Regions from separate parts of the Stenotrophomonas sp. YJH_SMC_101-4 genome, predicted to be linked through region 2. Evidence: riboswitches for the same ligand, from Rfam matches in the RefSeq annotation. Region 2 holds a riboswitch; the other holds the start of a gene.

Region 1 (3,398 bases), on a different contig from region 2:
CTGCGCCGCGCGTTCACGCTGGTGTTCCCAGTACCAGAAAACGAATCCGGCGCCGAAGAACGCGGCCTGGCCCAGCGCCAGGTGCAGCGGGCTGGCACTGAGCAGCGGCGACACCACGCCGGCCACCACGGTGCTGATCATCAGCTGCACGAAGGCCTGCAGCGACGAGGCCAGGCCGCGCTGGTGCGGGTACATGTCCAGCACCGCCAAGGCCAGGATCGGGAAGATCAGGGCCATGCCCATGCCGCCCAGGAAGATCGGCAGCACCGCCCACGGCAGCACGAACTGCGGCGACAGCGCCACGTAGCCGACATTCAGCAGCGCCGACAGCGCGCACAGGCTGAAACCGATGGCGACCTGGCGTGTGGGCGTGGTGTGCCCGGCCATGCGCCCGGACAGGAACGAGCCGGTGGTCATGCCGCCGATGGTGGGGATGAACAACCAGGCGAAACCGCCCTCGCCCAGGTGCAGGTGCTGCATCACGAACACCGGTGCCGAGGAGATGTACAGGAAGATGCCGCCGAAACCGATGCTGCCGGCCAGCGCCAGGCGCAGGAAGCGCGGGTTGAAGCCGATGCGCACGTAGTCACGCAGCAGCACGCGCGGCGACAGCGGCACCCGTGCCTCGACCGGATGGGTTTCCGGCAGGAAGCACGCGGTGGCCGCCAACAGCACCAGCCCGAACACCACCAGGAACCAGAAGATCAGCGGCCAGCCGGCGCCACTGAGCAGGATCCAGCCACCGATGATCGGTGCGATGGCCGGAGCGATGCCGAACAGCATCGACACCTGGCTCATCAGCCGCTGGGCATCGTGGCCGTGGTACAGGTCGCGGATCACCGCGCGGCCGACGATCATGCCGACACCCGCCGACAGGCCCTGCAGCGCGCGGAACGCCAGCAGCGTGGACAGGTCGGTGGACAGCGCGCAGCCGACCGAGGCGCCGACGAACACCACCAGGCCGCCCAGGATCACCCGCTTGCGGCCCCAGGCATCGGACAGCGGGCCGTGCGCCAGGCTCATCAGGCCGTAGAACAGCAGGTACACGCTGATGGTCTGCTGCACCGCCACCTCGTCCACCGCCAGGCGCTGGGCCAGCTGCGGGAACGCAGGGAAGATGGTGTCGATCGAGAACGGGCCGAACATGGCCAGGCCGGCAAGCAGCAGGGCCATGCGGCGGGTGGAAGGGGCAACAGCGGCGGTCATGGAGGAAGCGTCCGGCAGGGCCATGCGGGGCACGCACGGCGGGCGCCGGTCCCGCAACAACGGGGACGGCGCCAGATGAATTCGGGTATCCGCCCATCATAGGTGGGGATTGCGCCTGATGCCATGCAGCACTGCACAAAACGCACGGCCGGGCCATCGGCCATTCAGGCGCGGCGGCACCGACCGGCGGCCGCTGGCCGGGCCCGCAACGGGCTATAATCGGCGGGCAACACGGTGGGAGAAGCGGAACACCGCTGCCGAAGGCGCAACGCCCGTAATCGCTCAGGCCCGATACCACCCGTAACACAACTCTGGAGAGACCGGTTCGATCCGGCGCCGAAGGGGCACGAAGCTGCGGTTTTCCGCGCTTTTAAACTCTCAGGCAAAAGGACAGAGGGGCGCCCCGCAGACCGCCGACAGGCGGCTTGTGCCCGTGCGTGTGCCCTTTCCTGACGGATCCTTCGCCATGTCCCAGAACACCCCTTCCCTGCGTGAGCTCGAGCACCACAACGCGTTCGTCGAGCGCCACATCGGCCCCAACGACGCCGAGATCGCGCAGATGCTCGATGTCGTCGGCCACGCGTCGCTGGATGGCATGACCGATGCCATCGTACCGGCCAAGATCAAGTCGCCGGCACCGCTGGCGCTGCCGGAGTCGATGACCGAAGTACAGGCACTGGCGAAGATCCGTGCGATCGCCGACAAGAACACCGTGCTGCGCAGCTTCATCGGCCAGGGCTACTACGGCACCCACACGCCGAACGTGATCCTGCGCAACATCCTGGAAAACCCGGCCTGGTACACCGCCTACACTCCGTACCAGGCGGAAATCTCGCAGGGCCGCATGGAAGCGCTGATCAACTTCCAGACCCTGTGCGCCGACCTGACCGGCATGGAAATCGCCAACGCCTCGCTGCTGGACGAAGCCACCGCCGCTGCTGAAGCGATGACCCTGGCCAAGCGTTCGGCCAAGTCCAAGTCGGACACCTTCTTCGTGCACGACGCCGTGCATCCGCAGACGCTGGAACTGCTGCGTACCCGCGCCGAGCCCATGGGCATCGTGCTGCGCGTCGGCACCCCGGCCGAAGCGCTGGAAGCGGAAGCCTTCGGCCTGCTGCTGCAGTATCCGGATACCTTCGGCCAGGTGGGCGACTACAAGGCGCTGGTCGATGCCGTGCACGCACGCGGCGGCCTGGTGGCCGTGGCCACCGACCTGCTGGCCCTGACCCTGCTGGCCGCCCCGGGCGAATGGGGCGCGGACATCGTGGTCGGCAACAGCCAGCGTTTCGGCGTGCCGTTCGGCTTCGGTGGCCCGCACGCCGCCTTCATGGCCTGCCGTGACGCCTACAAGCGCTCGATGCCGGGCCGCCTGATCGGTGTTTCGGTCGATGCCCAGGGCAACCCGGCCTACCGCCTGACCCTGCAGACCCGCGAGCAGCACATCCGCCGCGAGAAGGCGACTTCCAACATCTGTACCGCGCAGGTGCTGCTGGCGGTGATGGCCTCGATGTACGCCGTTTACCACGGCCCGGAAGGCCTCACCCGCATTGCCCGCCGCACCCATCGCCTGGCCTCGATCCTGGCCGCAGCGCTGCGCAATGCCGGCGTGCAGGTTGGTGGCGATTTCTTCGACACCCTGCATGTCACCGGCGTGCACGCCGATGAGATCCATGCCAAGGCGCGCGCCGCCGGCTACAACCTGCGCGCGATCGACAGCGACTCGGTCGGCATCAGCCTGGACGAGACCACCACCCGCGCCGACATCGTCGCCGTGGCTGCGGTGTTCGGTGCTTCGCTGGACGTCGACGCGCTGGATGCCAGCACCGCCGACGCGCTGCCGGCCGGCCTGCTGCGCCAGTCCGCGTTCCTGACCCATCCGGTGTTCAACACCCACCACAGCGAGCACGAACTGCTGCGCTACCTGCGTTCGCTGGCCGACAAGGACCTGGCGATGGACCGCACGATGATCCCGCTGGGCTCGTGCACCATGAAGCTCAACGCCACCGCCGAGATGATCCCGGTGACCTGGCCGCAGTTCTCGCAGATCCACCCGCTGGTGCCGGCCGACCAGGCGCTGGGCTACAAGGAACTGATCGACACGCTGGAAGCGATGCTGGTCGAATGCACCGGCTACGACGCGGTCAGCCTGCAGCCGAACTCCGGCGCGCAGGGCGAGTACGCCGGCCTGCTGG
Region 2 (3,398 bases):
GAAATCGTCATGCGCGTGTACTTCGAGAAGCCGCGCACCACGGTGGGCTGGAAGGGCCTGATCAACGATCCGGACCTGGATGGCAGCTTCAAGATCGACAAGGGCCTGCGCATCGCACGCGGCCTGCTGCGCGACATCAACAAGCTGGGCCTGCCGGCCGGTGTCGAGTTCCTCGACGTGATCTCGCCGCAGTACATCGCCGACCTGGTGGCATGGGGCGCGATCGGCGCACGCACCACCGAAAGCCAGGTGCATCGCGAGCTGGCGTCGGGCCTGTCGTGCCCGGTCGGTTTCAAGAACGGCACCGATGGCAACGTGAAGATCGCCGCTGACGCGGTGGGTGCGGCGTCCAATCCGCATCACTTCCTGTCGGTCACCAAGCAGGGCGGCACCGCCATCGTGTCGACCACCGGCAACCCGGATTGCCATGTGATCCTGCGCGGCGGCAAGCAGCCGAACTACGACGCAGGCAGTGTTGCCGAGGCCTGCCAGGTGCTGGCCAAGGCCAAGCTGCCGGCGCGCCTGATGATCGACGCCAGCCATGCCAACAGCCTGAAGAATCCGGAGAACCAGCCGAAGGTGATCGACGACATCGCCGTTCAGCTGGAAGACGGCGAACAGCGCATCGTTGGCGTGATGATCGAGAGCCATCTGGTCGGTGGCCGCCAGGAACTGGTGGAAGGCCAGCCGCTGGTCTACGGCCAGAGCATCACCGATGGCTGCATCGACTGGGATACCACGGTGACGGTGCTGGAGCGACTGGCTGCGGCCGTGCGTGCCCGTCGCGACGTAAAGGTGTCCGAAGCCGCTTGAGTGCGGCACGTGTGTGGATGGCGGCCAGCGCCTGCGGGGGTGCGGCCGCGATCAGGGCCGGTCGGAGTTGGAGACCGGCCCATCTGCACCGGCGATGCGCCTGGCGCTGCGCATGAGCGACAGCGCCAGGTACATCGCCGGGGTGGTGCAGGGTGCGAAGGGTAGCGCCGGGCCATGCCCGGCGAACACGCCATCGTTCAATGCACTTCGTCGTGATAGACGAACTTCGGCATTTCCCAGCGGTAGTGGATCGCCAGCAGGCGCAACGCGAAGCCGCCGCCGAGGCAGCACAGGATTGCGGTGGCATCGGCCACGCCCCAGTGCAGCAGCAACAGGTAGGCCGCGCCGGTCAGCAGCGCGATGATCGCGTACAGCTCTTTCTGGAAGATCAGCGGCACCTCGTTGCAGAGGATGTCGCGCAGCACGCCGCCGAACGCGCCGGTCAGCATGCCGGCAATCAGCACGATGGGCATGGCATGGCCGGCCTCGCGCGCGATCGAGCATCCGATCAGGGTGAAGGCGATCAGGCCCAGGCCGTCGAGCACCAGGAAGGTGCGGCGGAAGTGGTGCATCCAACGTGCGACCCAGGTGGCGATCAGCGCCGCGCATACGGTGAAGCCCAGGTACTCGGGATGCTTCACCCAGCCCAGCGGATAGTGGCCGAGCAGGATGTCGCGCAGTGATCCGCCGCCGAGGGCGGTGACGCAGGCGATCATGACCACGCCGAACAGGTCCATGCGGCGGCGGCCTGCGGACAGTGCGCCGGTCATGGCCTCGGCGGAAATGGCAATCAGGTAGATGATGGACAGCAGCATGGGACAGGCTCCGGGCGCGGTGGGGCCGGCCATGCGCGACTACCGCCACTGCCTGCGCAATGACGGGATGACGATGACCGGTGCCGCTCCCGCTGTCCTTTTGCCTGAGAGTTCAGCGGCATGGGCCGCGTGCCCCTTCGGCGGATCGTCCCGGGCGTGCCCGGTGACCTCTCTCCAGCTCGGCGAGTCGAATGCATGGTTGGTGGGATTCCAGCCCACCGGCCTGAGCGATCATGGGAGCCTGCGCCTTCGGCGGGCACCAGCGCGGCGCCTCTCTCCTGCATTCGGGCGCCAGTATATCCGCTGCAGTGCAGCACGGCATAATCCAGGCATGGCCCCGTCCCTCCGCCCGTGGTTCCTGTACCTGCTCGAATGCCGCGATGGCAGCTATTACGCCGGCATCAGCACCGATGTGGAGGCGCGTTTCGCCGCCCACCAGGCCGGCAAGGGCGCGCGCTACACCCGGGCCCGGCCGCCGCTGCGCGTGCTGGCCGTGCGCGAATACCCGGACCGGGCCGCCGCCTCCCGCGCCGAGTGGCAGCTCAAGCAGCAGCCCCGCGAACGCAAGCTGGCTTGGCTGCAGGCGCCGGTCCTGTAGATCCACGCCACGCGTGGATGGGCTACCCGGCCCGTGCGATGATCGCCTCGCGCCCAGAGCTGGAGACCCGGATGTCCACGATCGCCCTGCTGTTCGCTCTTTCCGCAGCCACAAGCCCCGCCGCCGCCCCGGCCACCCTCGCGGCCATCGAAGCCACCTGCCACGACTATGTCGATGGCCAGCTGGAAGCCGACCCGCAGCGCGTCGCCCGCTCCCTGCATCCGGACCTGGCCAAGCGCGCGGTCCTCGGCGATACGCCCGACGAACGCCTGGGCCTGCGCCGTATGTCGAAGGAAGAACTGGTCTCGCTGACGAAGCAGGGCGCGTTGAAGACCCCGAAGGATCAATGGGACCGCCGCTGCACGGTGCTGGACGTGACCGGCAACGCGGCGTCGGTGCGGCTGGAAACGCCGTGGTTTGTCGACTACTTCCACATGGGGCGCTTCGACCAGCGCTGGGTAATCGTCAACGCACTGTGGTACCCGAAACCGAAGGCGCCGTAGAGCCGAGCCCATGCTCGGCTTCTGCAAACCGCGCGAAGTGCAGCCGAGCATGGCTCGGCGCTACAGGAGCATGCGTGCGGCCCTAGCGCTTCGGTCGCCGGTCGTCCTGGTCATCACCGAAGATGATGCGCGCGCTGCGCTGGTAGCTCCAGTACGCCACGGCCCAGTTCAGCAGCACCACGATGCGGTTGCGGAAGCCGATCAGGAAGAACACGTGCGCGGCCAGCCAGAACCACCACGCCAGCACACCGGACAGCTGCAGCCGGCCCAGGTGCACGATCGCAGCCATGCGGCCGATCGTGGCCAGGTTGCCGAAGTCTGCGTACTTGAACGGGCCGGGTTCGGGCTTGCCGTGCAGGCGCGCGCGGATCACCTCGGCCACGTACTTGCCCATCTGCTTGGCCGCGGGCGCCACGCCAGGCACCGGCTTGCCGTTGGCCTGGTTCAATACGGCCAGATCGCCAGCCACGAACAGTTCCGGGTGGCCAGACAGGGTGAGGTCGGGTTGCACCTGCACGCGCCCGGCGCGGTCCAGCGGCACCTCCAGCGTGCGCGCCAGCGGTGAAGCGGCCACACCGGCGGCCCACACCACCGTGCGTGCCGGCACGAACTGATCGCCGAGCCTGAAGCCCTGGCTGTCGATGTCGCTCACCGGGGTACCGGTCAGCA

What was found. A riboswitch is a leader RNA that binds a small molecule or an ion and turns the genes downstream of it on or off. The one in region 2 is predicted to bind glycine.
Region 1: it holds a riboswitch for glycine, as region 2 does, so the genes downstream of both, gcvP (aminomethyl-transferring glycine dehydrogenase) here and AC5P8D_RS12920 (trimeric intracellular cation channel family protein) in region 2, are expected to answer to the same signal.

Annotation. Positions count from the first base shown of each region.
Region 1 covers NZ_JCAFTP010000004.1:386,910-390,307, reverse strand. The annotation lists gene AC5P8D_RS16010 (multidrug effflux MFS transporter) at 1-1,206, opposite strand, end outside; glycine riboswitch at 1,508-1,610, shown strand; gene gcvP (aminomethyl-transferring glycine dehydrogenase) at 1,673-3,398, shown strand, end outside.
Region 2 covers NZ_JCAFTP010000003.1:446,787-450,184, forward strand. The annotation lists gene AC5P8D_RS12915 (3-deoxy-7-phosphoheptulonate synthase) at 1-813, shown strand, start outside; gene AC5P8D_RS12920 (trimeric intracellular cation channel family protein) at 1,011-1,628, opposite strand; glycine riboswitch at 1,713-1,816, opposite strand; glycine riboswitch at 1,830-1,919, opposite strand; gene AC5P8D_RS12925 (GIY-YIG nuclease family protein) at 1,960-2,226, shown strand; gene AC5P8D_RS12930 (nuclear transport factor 2 family protein) at 2,298-2,729, shown strand; gene AC5P8D_RS12935 (NAD(P)/FAD-dependent oxidoreductase) at 2,812-3,398, opposite strand, start outside.